2 linked regions of the Pelosinus sp. IPA-1 genome follow. The protein of the gene in region 1 binds, or shares a complex with, the protein of each later gene. Links are inferred from orthologs where the notes say so. Each region holds a gene or a part of one and is shown on either strand. Other genes may lie near its edges.

What was found.
Region 2: the proteins of secG (region 1) and secY are in contact, whole or in part, in a crystal structure (PDB 5AWW), measured with the Thermus thermophilus proteins. The link is inferred for Pelosinus sp. IPA-1 from one-to-one orthologs. Residues at the interface, in WP_223903268.1 of Thermus thermophilus: Tyr5, Ile9, Tyr12, Leu13, Ala16, Leu19, Val20, Val23, Leu24, Gln26, Glu27, Pro28, Gln30, Gly31, Ala32, Asp34, Leu35, Met36, Gly37, Gly38, Ser39, Ala40, Asp41, Leu42, Phe43, Ala45, Arg46, Val48, Tyr53, Thr56; in WP_096411648.1 of Thermus thermophilus: Leu14, Gln16, Arg17, Phe20, Ile34, Pro35, Pro37, Ile72, Arg108, Arg109, Asn112, Gln113, Arg116, Ile117, Ile120, Pro145, Gly146, Trp147, Phe152, Phe155, Val156, Val159, Thr160, Val162, Ala163, Gly164, Ala166, Leu167, Trp170, Glu173.

Annotation. Positions count from the first base shown.
Region 1 is NZ_BSVC01000008.1:71,782-85,083, forward strand. Bases 1-2,903 are described here. They hold secG (preprotein translocase subunit SecG), read left to right. Parts: upstream 1-1,288; coding sequence 1,289-1,519; downstream 1,520-2,903. Other genes in these bases: QSJ81_RS19170 (glycerate kinase), read left to right, coding at 1-1,075; QSJ81_RS19180 (sodium-translocating pyrophosphatase), read left to right, coding at 1,660-2,903. Outside these bases: more of QSJ81_RS19180, read left to right, coding at 2,904-3,660; QSJ81_RS19185 (beta-class carbonic anhydrase), read right to left, coding at 3,988-4,569; QSJ81_RS19190 (alpha/beta hydrolase), read left to right, coding at 4,835-5,578; QSJ81_RS19195 (PaaI family thioesterase), read left to right, coding at 5,601-6,017; rnr (ribonuclease R), read left to right, coding at 5,998-8,322; SsrA-binding protein SmpB, read left to right, coding at 8,351-8,824; QSJ81_RS19210 (DMT family transporter), read right to left, coding at 8,874-9,806; QSJ81_RS19220 (hypothetical protein), read right to left, coding at 11,998-12,735; QSJ81_RS19225 (hypothetical protein), read right to left, coding at 12,788-13,180. UniProt on the Bacillus subtilis protein: Involved in protein export. Participates in an early event of protein translocation.
Region 2 is NZ_BSVC01000013.1:1,698-12,464, forward strand. What follows is about bases 7,249-10,211. They hold secY (preprotein translocase subunit SecY), read left to right. Parts: upstream 7,249-8,083; coding sequence 8,084-9,340; downstream 9,341-10,211. Other genes in these bases: rpsE (30S ribosomal protein S5), read left to right, coding at 7,249-7,424; rpmD (50S ribosomal protein L30), read left to right, coding at 7,437-7,622; rplO (50S ribosomal protein L15), read left to right, coding at 7,643-8,083; QSJ81_RS23600 (adenylate kinase), read left to right, coding at 9,355-10,002; map (type I methionyl aminopeptidase), read left to right, coding at 10,005-10,211. In the rest of the region: rplD (50S ribosomal protein L4), read left to right, coding at 1-462; rplW (50S ribosomal protein L23), read left to right, coding at 462-749; rplB (50S ribosomal protein L2), read left to right, coding at 780-1,607; rpsS (30S ribosomal protein S19), read left to right, coding at 1,658-1,939; rplV (50S ribosomal protein L22), read left to right, coding at 1,972-2,304; rpsC (30S ribosomal protein S3), read left to right, coding at 2,326-2,994; rplP (50S ribosomal protein L16), read left to right, coding at 2,994-3,449; rpmC (50S ribosomal protein L29), read left to right, coding at 3,439-3,636; rpsQ (30S ribosomal protein S17), read left to right, coding at 3,707-3,964; rplN (50S ribosomal protein L14), read left to right, coding at 4,034-4,402; rplX (50S ribosomal protein L24), read left to right, coding at 4,420-4,752; rplE (50S ribosomal protein L5), read left to right, coding at 4,778-5,317; QSJ81_RS23560 (type Z 30S ribosomal protein S14), read left to right, coding at 5,332-5,517; rpsH (30S ribosomal protein S8), read left to right, coding at 5,542-5,940; rplF (50S ribosomal protein L6), read left to right, coding at 5,966-6,517; rplR (50S ribosomal protein L18), read left to right, coding at 6,543-6,905; and 3 more genes. UniProt on the Bacillus subtilis protein: The central subunit of the protein translocation channel SecYEG. Consists of two halves formed by TMs 1-5 and 6-10.

The sequences.
Region 1 (13,302 bases):
CATGGAGAAAGGAATTAAAGCTGTGTTTCCTGAGGCAGAAGTGGTTAAGGTACCAATTGCAGATGGTGGCGAGGGAACAGTAGAAGCTCTTGTGACGGCTACGAATGGACAGATAATATACCAAGATGTAGTTGATCCACTTGGGTGTACAATATCATCCTATTGGGGTATTTTGGGGGATGGTAAAACGGCGGTGATTGAAATGGCAGCGGCATCCGGCTTACCCCTTGTTCCAAATGAAAAGAGGAACCCACGGGTTACAACCACCTACGGAACAGGTCAATTGATAAAGGCAGCTCTTGACAGAGGACTGAAAAAAATCATAATCGGTATTGGTGGCAGTGCAACGAATGATGGTGGTTGCGGCATGGCACAAGCTTTAGGCGGGAAATTTTTAGATGCTGATGGACAAGAGTTATCTTTTGGAGGAGCCGCGCTAGCGAAATTGAATAAAGTTGATCTCAGTGATATGGATGCACGGCTTGGTAGTACAGTAATTATCGTTGCTTGTGATGTGGATAATCCTTTGTGTGGACCGAAGGGAGCAACAGCTGTATACGGCCCGCAGAAAGGGGCAAGTCCCGAAATGGTGATTGAGCTTGATGCGGCGTTGAAGAATTTCGCCAGTAAAGTGGGAGAAGCAACTGGTAAAAATATAGCAGAGCACCCTGGTGCAGGTGCTGCCGGTGGCCTTGGTGCAGGTCTTTTGTTTTTTACCAATGCAGTTCTTAGGCCCGGTGTAGAAATTGTTTTGGAGACGACTGGATTTGAATCGTTAGTTAAATCTGCTCAGCTGGTTATCACTGGAGAGGGGCGAACGGATTTTCAAACTGCTTTCGGCAAAGCGCCAGTAGGGGTAGCTAAATTGGCTAAGAAATACAATGTTTCTACTATCTGTCTTTCTGGTGGTTTAGGGCAAGGATATGAGGATGTATTAAAGCAGGGGATAGATGGATTGATGAGTACAGTTCCATGTCCGATGACATTAGAAGAATGTATCGAGCATGGAGCCGAATTCATTGAAATGGGAACAAAACGACTTTGTCAGGTCATCAAAGTAGGTATGGAAATATGAGGGGGTAAAACATATAAAAAATACCGAATGACAAGTAGCCTATACTACTGCATAACGGTATTTTTTTTGTTCATAAATCATAAAATAAGATGAAAATAAAATTTTGTATTCAAAATACTGGAAGTTTAAATAAAAAGTGGCTAAAATATTGTCAATTTCATTTTGATTATGATACAATAAAACAACTAAGAGTATAAGGGGGCTTTAATAAAATTGGTTACATTTTTAATGATTGTAGAAGCCATTATCTCTGTTGCCTTGATTGCTGTTGTTGTTTTGCAATCAGGTAAAGGAGGAGGACTAGCTGGATCTATCGGTGGTGGGTCTGATAGTGTATTAGGTGGTCAGAAAAAAGGTCTAGATGCTGCCTTATCCAAAATAACCATGTTTTTAGGAGCTTTATTTGCTATTGTCACTTTGACGTTAGTAAAAATAATGCATTAAAGTAGCTTATACCGGAGCATGCACAAGATTTTGTAGAAAAAACTAAAGCAGTACAATGTAAGTATGTATTAAGCAAACCATGTAGCAGAGGCCTTTATTAAATGACGAACATAAAGTTCAACATAGGAGGAGACGTTATAATGGACTTATTGTATGTTGCACCGATCGCTGGAATAGTAGCACTACTATTCGCAGCATATTTTATGAAAAGTGTGCTTAGTGAAAGTTCTGGTAATGAAAAAATGCAGGAATTGTCCCAAGCTATTTTTGAAGGGGCAATGGCTTATCTAAATCGACAGTATAAGACGCTAATTCCTTTTACTGTCATTATTTTTGCCGTTTTATTTTTTGTTGATGGCTATAAATTAGCGATATCCTTTTTAGTAGGTGCTGTATCTTCAGCAATCGCTGGTTATGTGGGAATGACTTCAACAACCAAGGCCAACGCTCGTACAACAGAAGCTGCTCGTCATAGTCTCAATAAGGCATTAAGTGTCTCTTTTAGAGCTGGAGCAGTTATGGGTATGTCAGTTGTCGGTCTTGGTTTATTAGGCGTTTCCGTACTATACATATTATTTCGTGATCCTGTTGTTATCAATAGTTTCGCTTTTGGTGCTAGCGCTATTGCATTTTTTGCCCGTATTGGCGGTGGTATCTTTACCAAAGCCGCGGATGTGGGAGCCGATTTAGTTGGTAAAATAGAGGCTGGAATTCCCGAAGACGATCCTCGCAATCCAGCTGTTATTGCCGATAATGTTGGGGATAATGTAGGTGATACAGCAGGTATGGGGGCCGACTTGTTTGAATCTTATGGGGCAACTGCCATCGCTGCCATGTTAATCGGTAATACCTTATATGGTGTGAATGGTGTGTTGTTTCCTTTGCTGATCGGTGCTGCTGGAATATTTGCTGCGATTGTCAGTATTTTCTTAGTAAGAACAGGGGAAGATGGAGATCCACAGGCTGCGTTGAATCGAGGCCTATGGGGCACAAATCTTTTGACCGCGATTATGGCTTATGGTTTGTCGACCATGGTTTTTGGCAACAAAGGATTTGGCATTTTTGTCGCCATTGTTGCAGGCTTGGTGGTCAATGTATTGGTTGGTATGATTACGGAATATTATACTTCAAGTGATAAACCGCCGACCCAGCGTATTGCCGAAGCGTGTCAAACTGGTGCAGCAACGAATATTATTGCCGGTGTTGCCACTGGTCTTAAGAGTACAGCGATTCCTATGGTTGTGTTTTCTGTAGCCATTTGGGTAGCTTTTAGTCAGGCGGGCATTTATGGGATTGCTATGGCAGCCATGGGGATGTTATGCACTGCTGGCATGGTAGTAGCAGTAGATTCTTTTGGACCTGTTGCAGATAATGCCGGGGGGATTGCCGAAATGGCAGAACTAGGCCCAGAAGTTCGTAAGACTACAGATAAGTTAGATGCAGTAGGCAATACGACAGCGGCCATTGCCAAAGGGTTTGCCATTGGTTCCGCTGCTTTAACAGCTTTAGCTCTCTTTACTGCCTTTGGCGAAGAAGTTGCTAAAAATCCAAAGTTATCAGAATTATTGGTTAACGGACATTTGGTCATTAATTTGACAGAACCTACCGTTATTATTGGTATATTTCTTGGCGCTACTTTGCCGTTTTTAGTATGTGCTATGACGATGGAAGCAGTAGGAAAAGCTGCTTTTGAAATGATTGCAGAGGTTCGTCGCCAGTTTCGGGAAATTCCTGGCATCATGGAAGGTACTGGTCGGCCTGATTATGCAGCCTGTGTAGATATCAGTACTAAAGCCGCTATTAAAGAAATGTTGATGCCGGGGATCTTTGCAGTAGGCATGCCTCTCTTGGTTGGCTTTACTATGGGGGCAAAGGCTTTGGCTGGTTTTCTTGCTGGCGCAACAGCTACTGGTGTATTGCTAGCCTTATTTATGGCGAATGCAGGTGGTGCTTGGGATAACGCGAAAAAGTATATTGAAACAGGAAGGCATGGAGGCAAAGGAACACCTGCCCATGCTGCAGCTGTTATCGGTGATACGGTCGGCGATCCCTTTAAGGATACCTCTGGTCCAGCGATGAATCCTCTCATCAAAGTTGCTGGTACCATATCTTTAATCATTGCTCCCTTGTTATTTTCATAAGAGAAAAGGTCATTCATCTTAAGGATGAATGACCTTTTTTACGGAATCAGAAAGGTTAACACTTCCTTGATTCCAAGTAAGAACGACTAAGGCTTCTGCCTGCGTCTGAGGACTTGGCCTAAGCCAAGTCTTTTCTTATGGTATCAGAATTTATAAGTTTCTAGTTAAAAAGATTGAACCACAAAGACACAATGCCGCTATCGCGGCACACAAAGATGATGGGAATGAGATGGATAGAACCCCTTTGTGACCTTTACGTCTTTGTGGTTCAAAAAGGACGCGTAGCGTTTTTCTTATAGTAGTATTTTCTTAGTTCAAGAAGTACAGCTAGTCATTTGCAACTGCAGACTTATAACCGTCTACTACCACTTTAAGTTCCCCTGTATGAGGGTTAAACATCAATCCATGTATAGGTACATCCTTAGGAATAAGTGGATTGCTGCGAATTTTGATGACCACCTTTTCCACATTATCTATAGGTTGGTGAAAATCATCTAACCAGTCTTCTAATTCTTTTTCTACCATCTTGATTGCATCTGGCGAAATTCCCCGCTTAAGCATTTTTTCAGTAAGCTTTTTTGATGTCGTATGAGATACACCACAATCTAAGTGACCGATGACAATTACCTCTTTAACACCTAACTCAAAAATACCAACAATTAGACTGCGGATTGTTGCCTCAAAGGGACCTGTTACAGAATTACCTGCATTTTTTATTACTTTTGCTTCGCCATGCTTGATTCCCATTGCCGGTTCCAAGAAATCTACCAATCTAGTGTCCATACAAGTGAAAATGGCCAGTTGACGTTTTGGTAATTTATCAGTTACCGCATAATGATAAATAAATTCATCGGATAAGTTCCCGACAAAGTCCTTGTTGGCCGTTAGTACTTGCTCTAAAATTTGCATCATTCTTCCTCCTCTATTTGAAAAACGTAATATAGTGAGTTGAATTATTATAAAATGTGAAAATTATCGCCAAAAAATTATATAATTATGAAATAAAATTACAATAAATATTTCGACGAAAATATCTTTTTCTCCTGCTTCTATTGCTATTGATAAGGTAGATTAACAGAAATCAAGTTTTATTTGTGGTATATAGAATTTTTATTCTTTAAAATGGTATAATTGTAATAATAGCATTTATTAGGGGGTTTGCTTTTTGGCCATAATGGAAGGAGCAGAACCGTTTTTTTTACCCGGCGGTGAGCAGGGCGTTTTGTTAATACATGGTTTTACTGGTTCACCTGGAGAAGTTCGCCTTCTCGGTGAGTATTTACATCAAAAAGGTTATACTGTCTTAGCTCCACGACTTTGTGGGCATGGGGCAACGGTAGAGGAAATGTCTAAAACAAGGTGGTCCCATTGGTATGCTGGGGTAGAAGATGGTTATCATATACTAAAGTCATTATGTAAATATATAGCTGTGGTAGGATTATCAATGGGAGGGCTACTGGCGTTAAAGTTAGGGTCAGAGTATCCAGTTGATTGCCTCGTGTCGTTAAGCACGCCGATTTATATTGTAGATAAACGTTTGGACATGCTGCCTGTGTATCGTGTATTCCGTGAATTTGTACCAAAAAAACGCAGGGTGTATTCTGGTATTAAACCTAACTATTCGGCGGGTTATAATGCAACTCCTTTGAGTAGTTTAAGCAGTTTACTTGATTTGATTCAGCATGTGGATACACTTTTGCCGAAAATAACAATTCCATTGCTTATTATGCAGGCTCGCTTTGAACATACTGTAGAGCCAAAGAGTGCAAGTCATATCTATGATAAAGTAGGCAGTAAAGATAAAAAGATAATTTGGCTAGAGAAGTCTGGACACATTATAACATTAGATGTTGAACGGGAACAGGTATTTGAAGAAGTTGCAGATTGGATTCTGCCCTCCAGAATAACAGAGTGCTAAAATAAGGATCGGAGTGATTGGAATGGATGAAAGCAATCAGTGGTGCTTTGCATGTGGTAAGGATAATCCTATCGGCTTAAAATTGGAATTTATCGAAGATGAGGATAGCTACAGTACAACCTTTATAGCAGGCCCAGAGCACCAGAGCTATGATGGTATTATGCATGGCGGACTTATTAGCACCATACTGGATGAAGTTATGGTACGTTATCTTTATGCGAAAGGCTTCACCGCTGTGACAGCTCGTTTGGAAGTACGGTTTCGAGAGCCAACACCAATCGGAGAGAAACTTACCATAAGAGCAGCAATCCAATCCCAACGTGGCAAGCTATATGAGGTAAGGGGAAAAATGACACTGCCTGACGGGACTGTTACCGCAGAAGGTAAAGCCACCGTTGCAGTTGTGGAGGATACACATCATGATGATACTGAAAAATAGAATCCTAGAATTTATGAAGACAGAGGCTTACAAACCGTTAACGGCGGAAGAATTAGCAGAGCAAATGGAATTAAAGGGTACGGAGCTGGGGGAACTCTGGAAAGTTATTGAAGAGCTAGAAAACAATGCAGATATTATAAAAACTCGCTATGACAAGTATGGTGTACCTGAACGTATGAATTTGGTAGTGGGTAAATTAAGTGCAAGTAATAAAGGGTATGGCTTTGTCATTCCTGAAAAAGTAAAATCACCCGAAGAAACTGATGTTTTTATTCCCCCAGATGGAATGATGAGTGCGATGCATCATGATCGAGTTGTCGCTCGTGTACATTGCCAAAGTGGGCAGGGCAAGTCTCGGGACGGAGAAATAATTCGTATTGTGCAACGGGCCAACCCTCGTATCGTTGGGACTTATGAGGCTAGTCGTAATTTTGGTTTCGTAACTCCAGATGATCTTCGTTTGGGGCAGGATATTTTTGTTCCGAAAGATGGAAAGACCATCGTAAAAAGTGGCACGAAAGTTGTAGTGGAAATTACCAAATGGCCAGAAAAGAAACGAAGTGCAGAAGGTAAAATAATTGAAGTGCTGGGTAATACCGGGGATACGGGTATTGAGATTTTATCAATTATCAAGAGACATAATCTCCCTATTGATTTTCCGCCTGAAGTAGAACAGGCAGCGGAGACGGCTCCTGACACCATTAGTGAAGATGAAATTGCAGGTCGCAGAGATTTACGCCACTTGCCAATTATGACCATCGACGGAGAAGATGCGAAAGATTTGGATGATGGGGTATATGTTGAACGATTAAAAAATGGAAATTATCTTCTCGGAGTGTATATTGCGGATGTAAGTCACTACGTACGAGAAAATACAGTACTCGATAAAGAAGCCCGTGAGCGAGGAACCAGTGTATATTTAGTAGACCGGGTACTCCCTATGCTGCCACGTCGCCTATCAAATGGCATCTGCAGTCTTAATGCGGGAGAAGATAGACTGGCAATGTCTGCTCACATGGAAGTAAATCATCAAGGACAAGTGGTGAAGTACGAACTCTTCCCTAGTGTCATTCGGGTAAAGAAGCGGTTTTCTTATACGGTAGTGCGAAAGATCTTAGTAGAGCATGATGAAGAGTTAATCAGTGAAAATCAAGAATTGTTAAGCCAATTAGAAAATATGGAACGTTTGTGCCGTATCCTACGAGATCGCCGTATGCGCCGAGGGGCAATTGATTTTGATTTTCCTGAACTAAAAGTAAAACTAGATGAAACGGGTAAACCAATTGAAATTGTCAAACGCGTTCGCAGTTTGGCGGAATCAATCATTGAAGAGTTTATGCTGGTTGCCAATGAAACAGTAGCAGAACATATGCACAAGTTAAAGGTTCCTTTCGTGTTTCGCGTACATGAAGAACCAGACTCGGAAAAAATGGTTAAGTTAAATAACTTATTACATAACTTTGGACAAAGTTTAGCAAAGGTAGATGAAGTACAACCTAGTGCCCTACAGAAAATTTTAAGCCGCATTTCAGGTCGGCCAGAAGAACGCATTATTAGTACCGTTATGTTACGTTCTTTGAAGCAAGCTAGATATGAATCGCAAAATTTAGGCCATTTTGGTTTGGCAGCGACTTATTATACCCATTTTACATCACCGATTCGTCGCTATCCGGACTTAATTGTTCACCGTGTAATTCGCGAAACTTTTAGTACGGGAGATATATCAGCCAAACGGAAAGAAAAACTGACGGCAATGCTGCCACAAATTGCCTTACATTCCTCAGAAAGAGAGAGGGCAGCGGCAGAAGCAGAACGTGAAACAGTGTCTCTCAAGACCGTAGAGTATATGGCTCAGTTTGTGGGAGAACATTTTGATGGTATCATTAATGGTGTTACGGCTTTCGGTATTTTTGTGGAACTCGATAATGGAGTAGAGGGCCTGGTACGAGTATCCAGTATGGAAGACGATTATTATCAATATATTGAAGATCAGTACTCCTTAATTGGCGAACGCAGTCATAAGATATATCGTTTAGGTGATGCTGTTAAAGTGATTCTCGTTAGGGTAAGTCCAGAAGAACGTAATATTGATTTTGTTCTGGAAGCCAATAGTGCTTGGATTGAGCGAGCAGCGAATCGGAGGCCTAGCGGAGCCAGACCGCAAGGTCAAGGTTCACGGGGACCGAAGAAAGATTCTTTTAGTCCTAGCAAAAAAACGGCATCGACAACCAAGAGTAGAGGTAATAAGCCAAAAGGCGGGGTAGCTAGAGCAAAACCGAAACGTAATAAATCAAAGAAAAAATAAAGAGAAACGTAGTATCGAGGTGATTATTTTGAAAGAAGCGACAGCAGGTATTAAAATTGTTGCGGAAAATAGAAAGGCTAGGCATGATTATCATATCCATGAAAGCTATGAAACAGGAATGGTATTAACTGGGACGGAAGTAAAGTCTTTGCGGGCGGGTAAAGCCAATCTTAAAGATGCTTATGCAAGAATTGAAAAAGCAGAGCTTATGCTGCATAATGTGCACATTAGCCCTTATGACCAAGGAAACCGCTTTAATCATGAACCATTGCGCACACGTAAGCTTTTGATGCATCGCAGTGAGATTGACAAATTGATTGGTAAAACCCAAGAGAAGGGCTATACATTAGTGCCCCTAAAAATATACTTTACTCACGGTATGGCAAAACTGCAATTAGGCTTAGCCACGGGTAAAAAGAATTATGATAAACGTCAGGATGCAGCGGAACGGGATGCGAAACGAGAAATTGATCGTGCTTTTCGTGATCGGCAAAGAGAATAAAAGTCAGGCTCCGTTTATGGAGCCTGACTTTTATTTGTAGGTGAAAGGTTTATTGATCGGATGTTTGGCAGGAAGCTACGTCTAGGGTTCTATTATCTACTTTCTGATCTTCTGTACATAGTTGTAAAAGCAAGATGCTAGCAACGACCAATAGTCCGCCAAGGAATTGGAGGAAGGTAAGTTGTTCCCCTAGTACCAAAACTGATAATAAAACAGTAAGAACGGGTTCTGCAGTACTAATGATGGAAGCATTTGCTGCCCCAATTTTATTAAGACCAGCAAAGAATCCTAGAATGCCTACAATCGTGCCAAAAGAAGCTGTGCCAAATAAGGCTAACCAACCCTGAAAGGGAAGGGTAAGAACAAGTTGATTGGTAGTGCTGCTATAGATAGTAAAGGCAAAAGCTGCGGCAGTAGAAACATAGGTGGTAGCTACTAATGGATGTACATTTTGTAATACTCGCTTGCCAATAATAATATAGCAAGAGTAAATAATTGCGCTGCCTAAACCCAGTATAATACCCAAATGACTAATGCCAGCTAGCGAGACGCCTAAAATAAAAAAGAGTCCCAGGAAACAAATGGCCAGGGCAAGACCCTTTTGCCAACTAAATTGTTCATCTCCAATGAGGAAGGATAGGATACTAACTAAGATAGGATAGGTAAAGAGCAGCATCTCTGATAAGGAAGCAGGTAAATATTGTAGAGAGGCGGCAAACAACAAGGACATTGACCCATAGCCAACAGCCCCCATCAAACCTAGCTTGAGTACTGTTTTTATCTTCACTTTTGGAGAAATATGAAATAATTTTAGTAGCATCCACAAACAGAGAGATGCGAGGGCAAAGCGCATTGTAAGTATCGTAAGGGTATTCGCTCCTGCTGCGAAGGCTAGTTTAATAAAAATCGCCAATGTGCTAAACCCAGCAGCTGAAAATAATACTAACAATGCACCGATATTTTGTTGACTCAGTAGAACCATCTCCTTTAAAATAGTATATTCCTGTTCCTAAAAGTAATTTCCTGCGAAAAGAAATAAAATGGAATTAAAAATGGTAATACTTATAGTTGGTGGAATTAGAAGTTATATGATATAATAGATAAACAATGATAAATAGGGAGATTATATACGTTGAAGCGTACGTAGATAATTTCTTGCCTAAGATCATATTGTTGAAATCGGGGGCGTAATGGTTTCGACAGGGGTGGTTGTGGCATAGGTAGCGAGCCGGGATTCCATCAGCCCGTCAATACGGTGGAAAGTTATAAATGCAAACAACGAATACGCTTTAGCAGCTTAATGCTAACGTTCTACCGTCCCTCTTCCTGTGGGGAAGGCTAGGACGTCACAATGCAGGATACCTGAGGTCTAATTCTCCGCGGACCAACTGGGAAACTTTAAAGAGATAGCGCCAGCGAAGCTTGTCTGTAAGCGTCAATGGGGCGAAATCTAAAATACAGAATGCGCTCGGAGAAGCCTATGTAGTGATGCCTTTGGACAGGAGTTCGATTCTCCTCGCCTCCACCAGTCAAACGCAAAACGGAGACTGATGGATATTTCTTCGTTTTTAACTATAATTTTATCAACCCATACTTCACAAAGACTTCTGATATTTTCAGGAGTCTTTTCTAGTTGGGCCTGATTATTTATTGTTTCAGACACTTGTTCTTTTGTTAATAGTGCGGCAGATGCTTGTTCTATTTCTGCAATTTCTTCTTTAGTTCGTTCTAATTGAGTGACACTATTTTTATAGCGTTCTTTTAATAGATCATCAAACAGACCTTGTTCTGCCAAATCTAATAATTTACTAACTTTTGTTTCAAGTTCTTTTTTTACAGATTTTAATTGAGATAATTTTTGAGAGCTTTGTTTCATGAGCAATTCAATTTCTGCATTAATCACCTCGGTTAAACGGGGGATAGCATCTGGGGAAAGTATTTCAGTTTCTATTTTATCTAGTACCATTTTTTCTAGTTCTTCTTTTTTTACTCTACCTGTACCACAGTTATTTAAAGTTCGTTGTTGCTTGTCACATCGGTAATAGGAATAGACATTGCCGCGAGAAGTAACACGACCACCTGCCATTTTAGCACCACATTCACAATATACCAGACCTGATAATGTATATATTTCTTTAGCCTTGCCTGAACCGGGTGAATGCTTGTCTTCTGTCATGCGATTTTGAACTTGCATAAAAAGATCCTCGCTAATAATTGCAGGGATTGCGTTCGGAATTTCAATTTTTGCATCTGACTCTTTATGGCTATTTCGCTTTTCATTATGACCACCAGCAACGCGCCCGAAAATAAAAGTTCCGATATATTTTTTATTTTTAAATAAATCATGTAAACTGTTTTTACCAAAATTGTTACCAAATTTAGTTTTATAGCCTAACAAATTCAGTTCGTCAATTATTTTACCGTAGTGAAATCCCGCAGCTCTGCGGGTAAATATAAGTCGTATAATATTAGCTTCGGCTTCATTTATCACAAGTTTTTTAGTTGTAGGGTCTACATCATACCCAAGAGGTGGTTTGCCGCCAGTATGTATGGCTTGATATGCATTTTCTCTCAATCCCTTCTTAACCTCCACTGATAAATTCCTGCTGTAATATGCTGCCATGCCGACAAGCATAGACTCCATCATATTTCCTTCGGGTGAGTCATCTATGTTTTGCATTACATATTCTAATCTTACATTCAAATCCTGCAATTGTGCCTTATATCTATAATAATCATATTCATTTCGTGCGTTTCGATCTATTTTATGAAATACAATTACATCGAATAAACCTCTTTTAGCATCAGCGATCATTCGCTGAAAGCTAGGGCGGCTATCCGTCCTAGCTGAAAAAGCCTCATCAGTATATTCTTCCACAATTTTATATTTCTTATGTTTGCAATACTCCCTTCCTGCTCTAAGTTGAGCGGTAATAGATTCTTCGCGTTGGTTATCGCTAGAATATCTAGCGTATAATGCTGTTCTCATTTATTTGTCAATCCTTCCATATTGTATATGAAAGGTCAATCCGTTATAATGTAATTATGAATGGTGATTGACCTTTAGGTTAATTGCTTAAACTGCTTGGTGTTAGCGCACTAGGCAGTTTTTATAATTAAGACACAGCCTATTCTTCTAAATGATGGAATAGTGCTGTGTCTTTTATTGTTCATTACGTGTTATACAACCATTTATATTGTTTTGAAAAAATATCAAAAATTTTGTCTGCTGAGATATTACGCTGTTTTGCAAATTTTTCAATAATATCGTTATCATAAATATCTTTATTAACTTTACGCTCATTATCAATAGACGATCTACATTGTTTCCACAACTCAAATTCTTCGGGGGTAAGACGCTTTGACCAGTCTTTTTCTTCTATGGCATAAGAAAAGGAATCATCATTAGTGGAGTACTCTATTTTCCCTAGAGCTGCTACTTGATCGATATATTCAGGAGAATCATTTAGGAAGATAGTAAGTTCGCGGAAGTTATCTTTTTTCTTGGCTTCTTTTACTATTTCTTGTCCAAGTTGCTCAAGTTGTTTACGGTTTGCTTGTTCTTTGACAAGAACTTGATAAACAAAGTAGTCAGTCCTTCGCTTTTCAATTCTAACTACTTCATAAGAGGGTAATACTTGTTGTTCTATTTTCTTTTTATCTTCTTGAACAGGATTTTCCGTTTGTTTAGTCTGTTGTTGCTCGATTGTTTGTCTAGCAGAATCGTCTGTTGTGACTCTGACTAAAATAAAAAAAATTATGAGTATGGGAACCATTATTTTTAAAATCTTTTTACGGGTTGGTGCAACTGCTTCTTTTTTTGCCAAAATACTAGGTTTTATTAACCAGACAATTAGAACTAAAAAACATAATGAATATAAAAATGTAAATAAAGTATTGATATTAATCACCTCATAAGCTTATGTATTTCTTCGGTATGACTTCGATAATTTAAGTACTATCCTAACATCCCTTGGCAAAAGTAGCTGCTTGCTCATCAGCAGGAGCGATAGTATCAGCAACTTTGTGCATAGTATCTTTTTCATGCTCTTTCATACGACGATATTTTTCAATGAGTGCTTGCTCATCAGCTGAATATTGTTGTGGAACTGGTGCGTCTTCAGTCGAGTTTAAATATCCGGCAGCCTTTTGAAATTGTTCAGCAGTTACATCATTATATGCTTTGTTTGCCAGTTTTTTAATTATATCTGCACTTGGAGGACGTTTTGTTTTGCAACGCATGAGACGAGATATATAACCTGGGTCTACGTCGCTATCATTTCCGTATTTATTAATTGATCGATCACCAAGTGCTAGGTGTAATAAATCAGCGAATTGTTGACAGTTAAACGCCACATTCATGCCCTCCTTTATCTATTCTATAATTGTACTTTAATACATTGCCTACAAACAATAGAAGATATAAAAAAAATATTGTTAATAGACAATAAAATGACGTTGACTATTGTCTATAGACA
Region 2 (10,767 bases), on another replicon or contig:
GTACGTGGCGGTGGTAGAAAACCTTGGAAACAAAAGGGCACAGGTCGTGCGCGCGCTGGTAGTACCCGTTCCCCAATTTGGGTAGGTGGTGGTACTACATTTGGTCCGCAACCTCGCTCTTATGCATTCAGCATGCCAAGGAAACAACGTCGTCTAGCAATTAAATCTGCTTTAACTGCAAAACTTCAAGATGGAGAATTGGTAGTAGTAGACAGCATTGCTTTTGATGCACCAAAAACTAAAAATGTAATCGACATGTTGAGTAGTTTTAATACTACAAACAAGAAGAACTTAATCATTACTGGTGAAATGTTGGAAAATGTTGAAAAGTCAGCACGAAATATTCCTGGCGTTAAAGCAATTCCCGCTGCTAGTAGTTTAAATGTATACGATCTTTTGTATCATGACAAAGTGTTTGTTACTAAAGATGCAATCACCCGTATTGAGGAGGTGCTAGCCTAATGCAAAATTTGCGCGATGTACTTATTCGTCCGCTTGTTACTGAGAAAACCACTGCTATGATGGAAGAAAACAAATATACTTTCGTTGTACCATTGAGAGTTAATAAAGTTGAAATACGTCAAGCAGTAGAACAAATTTTCAAAGTAAAAGTACTAGCTGTGCACACCGTTCGTGTGATGGGTAAAACCAAACGTATGGGCAAGACACAAGGTAAGCGTCCAGATTACAAGAAAGCAATTGTAAAACTGGCTCCTGGTCAGAATATAGAATTCTTTGAAGGTGTGTAATCTGAAATTTATTAAGAAGGAGGGGCAACAATGGCAGTAAAAAGCTTTAAACCTTATACTCCAAGCCGAAGATTTATGACTGCGTCTAATTTTGAAGAAATTACCGCAGATAAACCAGAGCGTTCGCTAGTTGAGCGTCTACAACAACATGCTGGCCGTAATAACCAAGGTCGTATGACTGTTAGACATCAAGGCGGCGGCCATAAACGCCTGTATAGAATTATTGATTTTAAACGTAATAAAGACGGAATCGTAGCGAAAGTAGCTACTATCGAGTATGATCCTAATCGTTCTGCTCGCATCGCTCTACTTCACTATGCCGACGGCGAAAAACGTTACATTTTGGCTCCTAATGGCCTAAAAGTTGACGATAAAGTTATGAGTGGTCCTGAAGCGGATATTAAAGTAGGTAATGCGTTACCAATCAGAAATATTCCTGTAGGTACTCAACTTCATAATATCGAACTTAAAATCGGCAAAGGCGGACAAATGGTTCGTTCTGCTGGTGCATCTGCACAGCTCATGGCAAAAGAAGGCGAGCATGCACTTTTAAGATTACCATCTGGTGAACAACGTAAAGTGCATATTAATTGTAAAGCAACCATTGGCCAAGTGGGTAACTTGGAACATGAAAATATTACAATTGGTAAAGCTGGTCGTTCTCGTTGGCTTGGCATTCGTCCTGCTAACCGTGGTGTTGCGATGAATCCGATTGATCATCCACATGGTGGTGGTGAAGGTCATTCCCCAGTTGGACGTAAACATCCTGTTACACCTTGGGGTAAACATGCTTATGGTGTTAAAACTCGTCGTAATAAAACATCGAATAAGATGATTGTTAAAAGACGTACGAAGTAATTAAAGCCTGAGTTTACGGGCTAACTGGATAGAGAAGGGAGGCTAATCAAGTGTCCAGATCAATTAAAAAGGGACCTTATGTTCATCCGAGTGTGATGAAGAAAATTGATGCAATGAATGCAGCTGGTGAAAAGAAAGTTATTAAGACCTGGTCGCGTAGTTCTACCATTCTTCCTAATTTTGTCGGACATACCGTTGCAGTACATGATGGACGTAAACACGTACCTGTCTATGTTACTGAAGATATGGTAGGTCACAAACTAGGTGAGTTTGCACCTACTCGCACATATAAAGGGCATTCTGGTTCGGAAAAATCCACATCATTACGGTAATGTGGTGAAAGTTACTGGAAGGGGGTTAGTATATGGAAGCTAAAGCAATTGCAAGACACATTCGCATTGCTCCACGTAAAATTCGAGTTGTTATTGACTTGATTCGTGGTAAAAACATTGGTGAAGCTTATGCAATCTTAAAAAATACGCCAAAAGTTGGATCTGAAGTATTATTAAAAGTACTCCAATCGGCGATTGCAAACGCAGAACACAATTTTGATATGAATTCCGACAAACTTTACGTTTCTGCAGCGTATGTTGACCAAGGACCTACATTAAAACGTATTCATCCGCGGTCACGTGGGCAAGCTTTTAAAATTTTAAAACGCAGCAGTCATGTAACAGTTGTTGTAAACGAAAGATAACTAGCGAAGGAGGGAAACAAAGTGGGTCAAAAAATTCATCCTCATGGGTTACGCCTTGGGATCATTAAGACTTGGGATGCTAAGTGGTATGCTGGTAAAGATTTTGCTGATAATTTGCATGAAGATATTAAAATTCGTAAATTTATCAAAACAAAAGCTTTCACCGCTGGTATATCCAAAGTAGTTATTGAACGAGCTGCTAACCGTGTTAAAGTTGTTATTCATACTGCAAAACCTGGTATGATCATTGGTCGTGGTGGCGCCGGTATTGAAGAATTGAAAAAGAACTTAAAAACGCTTACTGGTAAGCAGGTTGATATAAACATTGCGGAAGTTAGACAACCAGATATGGATGCTCAATTGGTTGCAGAAAATATTGCAGCTCAATTGGAAAGACGTATTGCTTTCCGCCGTGCTATGAAGCAATCGATCCAACGCACTATGCGTATGGGCGCAAAAGGTATTAAAGTAATGTGTGGCGGTCGTTTAGGCGGCGCTGAGATTGCTAGAAGTGAAGCTGCCCGCGAAGGTAGTATTCCTCTTCACACTCTTAGAGCTGACATTGACTATGGTACAGCTGAAGCTCATACTACTTATGGCTTAATTGGCGTAAAAGTATGGATTTATAAAGGCGAAATTTTGCCAGAAGTAAAAAAAGCCGCTGCCGCTGTTGAAGGGAGCGAAAAATAATGCTACTGCCAAAAAGAGTGAAACATCGTAAACAATTCCGTGGTCGTATGAAAGGTAAAGCCCAAAGAGGCAATACCGTAAGTCATGGCGAGTTCGGTTTGGCAGCGTTAGAACCAGCTTGGATTACTAACCGTCAAATTGAGGCTGCTCGTATTGCAATGACTCGCTACATTAAACGTGGCGGTAAAGTTTGGATTAAAATATTCCCAGATAAACCGATTACAGCAAAACCTGCTGAAACTCGTATGGGTAGTGGTAAAGGTTCAACCGAATACTGGGTAGCAGTCGTTAAACCAGGTCGTGTAATGTTTGAAATGGATGGCGTTAGCGAAGAAGTGGCTAAAGAAGCTATGCGCTTAGCTGCTCATAAACTTCCTATTAAAACAAAGTTTGTTAAACGGGAAGCTGTTGCTGAACCGCAAGAAGAAGTGGGTGGTGAAGTACATGAAGGTTAAAGATTTCCGTGAAATGAACGCAACTGAACTTAACCAGAAAATAGCTGTACTTAAAGAAGAATTATTTAACCTCAGATTTCAACTAGCTACTGGTCAGTTGGAAAATCCTATGCGGATTAAAGAAGTTAAAAAGAGTATTGCTAGAGTTAAGACAATTCAGCGCGAACAAGAAATGAAACAAGCGTAGCGTTCTAATAAACGTTCTTAAGTAATAAAGCCGTTAATAGTAAGTAAGAACGGAAGGAGGCTAATTGGACGTGAGTGAAAGAAATGACCGTAAGGTTAAAATAGGTAAAGTAATTAGCGATAAAATGGATAAAACCATCGTTGTAGCTATTGAACGTTTGGAACAACATCCTCTTTATAAGAAATCAATAAAGAAGACTGTTAAATTTAAAGCTCATGATGAAAACAATGATAGTCATATTGGCGATATTGTAGAGATCATGGAAACTCGTCCGCTGTCTAAAGATAAGCGCTGGAGAGTTGTGGAAGTTATTGAAAGAGCTAAATAAGTGAGGTTTGGAGTTCGCAGTTCGAAAAATTGAACCTCGGACCTCTAACCTCGATAAGGAGGGAACAGGATGATTCAACAACAAACAATCCTTAATGTTGCTGATAACAGCGGTGCGAAACAAATCATGTGCATCAGGGCATTAGGCGGTTCTTACCGTAGATATGCTAACATTGGTGATGTTATTGTTGCAGCAGTAAAAGCTGCTTCTCCAGGCGGTGCAGTTAAAAAAGGTGATGTAGTAAAAGCCGTAGTAGTTCGTTCAAGAAAAGGCTTACGTCGCCCTGATGGTTCTTACATCCGCTTTGATGAGAATGCCGCAGTTATTATTAAGGAAGATAAAAGCCCTAGAGGGACTCGTATATTTGGGCCAGTAGCGAGAGAACTGCGTGAGAAAGATTTTATGAAGATTATCTCGCTGGCGCCGGAAGTAATCTAAGTTAGGAGGTATCCGGAATGTCAGAAGCGAAAAAATTACACGTCAAAAAAGGCGATAAAATTGTTATTTTGTCTGGTAAAGATAAAGGAAAATCAGGCAAAGTAATCCAAGCATTGCCGAAAAAGAGTAAAGTTGTAGTGGAAGGTCTTAATACAGTAAAACGTCATACAAAACCTTCACAAAACTTGCCTCAAGGCGGAATTATCGTAAAAGAAGCTCCGTTACATTCAGCAAAAGTTATGCTGGTGTGCCCTGCTTGCGATAAACCAACACGCATTAAAAAAACGTCTCTTGCAAGTGGAGCATTCGTTCGTACTTGTAAAAAATGTGGCGAAGTTATTGATAAATAATCACGCAGAAAGGAGGTAACTACACTTGTCCAGAATGAAAGAAAAGTATAGTGATGAAGTAGCCAAAGCGTTAATGGAAAAATTTGGTTACAAAAACATTATGGAAATTCCTAAAATTGAAAAAGTGGTTTTAAATATGGGCGTAGGAGAAGCAGTTAGCAATCCTAAAGTCCTAGATGTTGCAATCAATGATATGACGATTATTGCCGGTCAAAAACCAGTAGTAACTCGTGCAAAAAAATCAATTGCTGCATTTAAAGTCCGTGAAGGTATGCCAATCGGCGCTAAAGTTACCCTGCGTGGGCAACGTATGTATGAGTTTTTAGATAAACTATTAAACATTGCATTACCACGTGTTCGCGATTTCCGCGGCGTTAGCCCAAAATCTTTTGATGGTCGTGGTAACTATTCTATGGGGATTAAAGAACAATTAATATTCCCTGAAATTGAGTATGACAAAGTGGATAAAGTTCGTGGTATGGATATTATTATCGTAACCACTGCGAAAACGGATGAAGAGGCACGCGAACTGTTAAAGCTTATGGGCATGCCGTTCAGTGCGTAAAAGGAGGGACACTCGTGGCCAAGAAAGCATTAATTGAAAAATGGAAGCTCGAACCTAAGTTTAGCGTGCGTAAGCACAATAGATGTAAGGTCTGCGGTCGTCCACATGGTTACTTACGTAAATTTGAAATGTGCCGTATTTGTTTTAGGGAATTGAGCTATAAAGGTGTCATTCCTGGGATAACTAAGGCTAGCTGGTAGATTACAGGAAGGAGGTAATGTTAAATGGTAATGACCGATCCAATTGCAGATATGCTTACTCGTATTCGTAATGCAAACTCGGTTTATCATGATAAAGTAGAAATTCCTGCTTCAAAAATTAAGCAAGCGATTGCTCAAGTTCTAAAAGCAGAAGGCTTTATTAAGGATTTTGAAATTGTTAAAGATGATAAACAAGGTGTGCTAAGAGCAAGTTTAAAATATGGACCTAATCGTGAAAAGGTAATTACTGGCATTAAACGTATTTCAAAACCTGGATTGCGTGTATATGCAAGAAAAGATCAAATGCCCCGCGTATTGGGTGGCCTAGGAGTTGCAATTATTTCAACTTCTAAGGGAATTATGACTGATAAGCAAGCTCGCCGCGATGGACTTGGTGGCGAAGTATTAGCTTTCGTCTGGTAATTTTTGTAGTTAAGGAGGTGCACATATGTCAAGAATCGGTAGAATGCCGATTGCTATTCCTGCCGGCGTAACTGTTACGATTGGCGAAGGCAATTTGGTATCTGTAAAAGGCCCTAAAGGCGAATTGACTCGTGCCATTCATAAAGATATGATATTGGAACTAGAAGACAATACCCTTGTTGTAAAAAGGCCTTCAGATGAAAAACAACATAGATCATTGCATGGTTTGACTCGTACCTTATTGTCCAACATGGTAACTGGTGTTACTCAAGGTTTCACAAAAACTCTTGAAATTGTTGGCGTTGGTTACAGAGCAGCAAAAGTAGGTAACAAAGTAGCATTAACATTAGGTTTCTCTCATCCTTTAGAAGTTGAGCCTCCTACTGGCATGTCTCTAGAAGTTCCTGCTCCAAACAAAATTGTTGTTTCTGGTATTAATAAAGAAGATGTTGGCGCGTTAGCAGCTAAAATCCGTAAGTATAGACAACCTGAACCTTATAAAGGTAAAGGCGTTCGTTATGAAGGTGAAGTTGTTCGCCGTAAAGTAGGTAAAGCAGGCGGTAAAGGTAAGAAGTAGATTTTAAGCGAAAGGAGTGACCACTTTGCTTCGTAAAGGAATTAAGAATGAGGCTAGGCAAAAACGACATTTACGTGTACGTAAACTTGTTTCAGGTACTGCAGCAAGACCACGTTTAAATGTGTTTCGTAGCTTAAGTCATATTTATGCTCAAGTTATTGATGATGTTACTGGTACTACTTTGGTAGCGGCTAGTACTATGGATAAAGATTTAGGCCTAACATATGGCGGTAATACAGAAGCAGCTAAGGCAGTAGGTGCAGCAGTTGCAACACGTGCATTAGCAAAAGGTATTAACAAAGTGGTATTTGACCGTGGTGGTTATATTTATCATGGTAGAGTAGCAGCTTTGGCCCAAGCAGCGCGTGAAGCAGGGCTGGAATTTTAAGCAAAAGGAGGTAAATGAATGTCCAGAATTGATTACACAACTCTCGATTTAAAAGAGAAAGTTGTATTCATAAACAGGGTTGCTAAAGTAGTAAAAGGCGGTCGCCGTTTTTCCTTTAGTGCGCTAGTTGTTGTTGGTGACGAAAATGGTCACGTTGGAGCTGGCTTAGGTAAAGCTGGTGAAGTGCCTGAAGCAATCAGAAAAGGTGTGGAAGATGCTAAAAAGAACTTAATTAATGTTCCTTTAGTAGGCACCACTATTCCTCATCAAATTGTAGGTGTATTCGGCGCTGGTAAAGTATTTATGAAACCTGCATCAGAAGGTACTGGTGTTATTGCTGGTGGTCCAGCACGTGCGGTACTTGAACTTGCCGGGATTCATGATATCTTAACTAAATCCCTTGGTTCTTCTAATGCTAATAACATGGTACGTGCTACTTTAACCGGTTTGAAGCAATTGAAACGTGCTGAAGAAGTAGCCGCACTTCGCGGTAAAACCGTTCAGGAACTTTTGGGTTAAGGAGGAATTATAATGGCAACACTCAAAATCACTCTTACCAGAAGCCTGATCGGCAGACCAGAAGATCAACGAGCTACTGTAAAGGCTCTGGGGCTTAAGAAAACAAATACTTTCGTAATGCAACAAGATACTCCAGTTATCCGCGGCATGGTTCGCAAAGTGGAGCATTTAGTTACGGTTGAAGAAATACAAGACTAATTAGAGAGGAGGCGCTAATAATGAAATTGCATGAATTAGCACCTACGCCTGGTTCAAAGAAAGTGCGCACTCGTGTTGGTCGCGGCTTGGGTTCAGGTCTTGGCAAAACATCGGGTAAAGGTCATAAAGGTCAGAATTCTCGCGCTGGCGGCGGTACTCGTCCTGGTTTTGAAGGCGGTCAAATGCCTCTTTACCGTAGATTGCCAAAACGCGGTTTTTACAACAAATTTGCAAAAGATTATGCAGAAGTAAATATTTCTGACTTGAATCGTTTTGAAAATGGTTCAGTTGTTGACCCTGTAGCTTTAGTTGAAACTGGTGTATTGAAAAATGTTCGTGACGGCGTACGTATCTTGGGTAACGGCGAACTGACAAAATCACTTACTGTTATTGCTAACGGCTTCACTAAGTCAGCTGAAGAAAAAATTATAGCAGCTGGCGGAAAAGTTGAGGTGGTCTAAGTGCTTTCTGCTCTGTCCAATATACTAAAGATCACTGAGCTTAGACAAAAGGTAGTTTTTACCCTAGCCATGTTTTTAGTATTCAGAGCTGGAACGCATATTCCAGTTCCTGGAGTAGATGTTTCTGTTATTGAACAAATGTTTTCTAGTGGTAACCTGTTTGGTTTACTAGATTTGTTTTCTGGTGGAGCATTGAGTAAGTTTTCTATCTTTGCAATGAGTATTACACCCTATATTAATGCTTCTATTATTATGCAGCTGATAACTGTTGTTGTTCCAACCTTTGAACAATGGTCTAAAGAGGGCGAGGAAGGTCGTAAAAAGTTAACACAAATTACTCGTTACGGCACCGTTCTTCTAGGATTTATTCAGGCAATTGGTATGGCAATTGGACTGAAAGCCGCAATTATTAATCCAGGCATTGCTTCTACGATATTGATTGCATTGACACTTACAGCAGGAACTACTTTCCTAATGTGGCTTGGAGAGCAAATTACTGAAAAAGGTATTGGTAATGGCATTTCGCTAATTATCTTTGCCGGGATTGTATCAAGATTACCTGATGGTTTGTATATGTTATATCAATATCTTGCCGCAGGTACCATTAATCTCTTCAATGTATTGTTATTCGTAATTATTGCTGTGGCCATGATTGTTTTGGTAATTGCCATTACACAAGGTCAACGAAGAATTCCGGTACAATATGCTAAACGAGTAGTTGGTCGTAAAACCTATGGTGGTCACTCTACTCACATTCCGCTGAAAGTAAATCAGGCGGGAGTTATACCAATAATCTTTGCGTCATCCGTGCTGATGTTTCCAGTAACTATTGCCCAGTTTGTTGATATTCCCTGGGTAAAAACCGTGGCAGGCTGGTTTGCGTGGGGTACGCCGCTACAAACAACATTGTATGCGCTACTCATTATTTTCTTCACGTATTTCTATACTGCGGTTACTTTGAACATATCGGATATGGCAGAGAACATGAAAAAATACGGTGGTTTTATTCCAGGACTGCGCCCGGGTAAACCGACTGCTGATTATTTGGATCGAGTCATGACCAGAATCACCCTTGCAGGTTCAGTGTTTCTTGCAGGTATTGCCATACTGCCCAACTTTATTGCAGCTGTGACAAATATTCCAGGGTTAAATTTTGGCGGTACCGCCCTTTTAATTGTGGTAGGCGTGGCACTTGACACAATGAAGCAAATAGAGGCCATTGTTCTAATGCGTCACTATCAAGGCTTTATGAAGTAGGGAGGTCGCTTCGCATGTATATCCTGTTAATGGGACCGCCTGGGGCTGGTAAAGGTACACAGGCGGCTGAATTAGTTGCAGAGTTTCAAGTCCCCCACATATCAACAGGCGATATGTTTCGTGCTGCTGTAAAGGAAGGAACTGAACTTGGCAAACAAGCGAAAGCTTGTATGGATGCTGGGCAACTAGTACCTGATAGTATCACTATTGGGATAGTAAAAGAAAGACTGGCTAAACCCGATTGTCATAAAGGTTTTATTCTAGATGGGTTCCCGCGTACAATTGAACAAGCGAACGCTTTAGATGGTACACTGGTTGAACTCGGAATAAAACTAGATCGTGTAGTAAACATCACTGTTCCTACGGAAGATTTAATTAGTCGCATGACAGGGCGTCGTATCTGCAAAGGTTGTGGCGCTACCTTCCATGTATTATTTAATCCTTCTACAGTTGACGGTAAATGTGATAAATGCGATGGTGAATTATATCAACGTGCTGATGATACGGAAGAAACGGTTACAAAGCGTTTATCCGTATATAACGGTCAGACGAAGCCATTAATTGAATACTATCAAGACAAAGGTCTTTATAGCGAAATTGATGGACGTCAAGCGATCGATAAGGTATTTTCTGATATAGTTCGCAGCTTGAGGGGCGAGTAGGTATGATCATCCTTAAATCAGAGCGGGAAATCAATTACTTGCGTGATGCAGGTAAGATAGTGGCTGAAACACTAGCTGAAGTTAAAAAAGCTGTTAAGCCCGGAGTTACTACGCTAGATCTGGATCAGATCGCCGAAAAATATATTAAAAGCCGTGATGCTATCCCTGCTTTTAAGGGATACCATGGTTTTGCAGGAAACATTTGTTCTTCAATAAATGAAGAAGTAGTACATGGCATTCCAGGATTAAGAAAGTTAAAAACTGGAGATAATGTTAGTATTGATATTGGAGCGGTAATAAATGGATACAATGGTGATGCCGCGATTACAGTGCCTGTTGGTGAAGTAGATGCTGAAGTGCAAAAGCTTTTGGATGTTACAGAAGAGTCTTTGTATAAGGGTATTGAACAAGCCGTCATAGGCAATCGTCTAAGCGACATTTCCCATGCCGTTCAGGTTCACGCAGAACAACATGGATTTGGTGTAGTGCGTGATTATGTTGGGCATGGCATTGGACGGAGTATGCATGAAGATCCTCAAGTGCCAAATTATGGCGCTCCTGGCCGTGGTCCACGATTAAAGGCTGGTATGACCTTGGCCATAGAGCCGATGGTCAATCTGGGCACATATGAAGTAAAGACACTTGACGACGGTTGGACGGTTGTAACTCTTGACGGCAAGCGCTCAGCGCATTTTGAACATTCAATTGCTATCACGGATGGTAAGCCGGAGATTCTAACTAAGTTATAGGGGGCAGCTCTGGTGT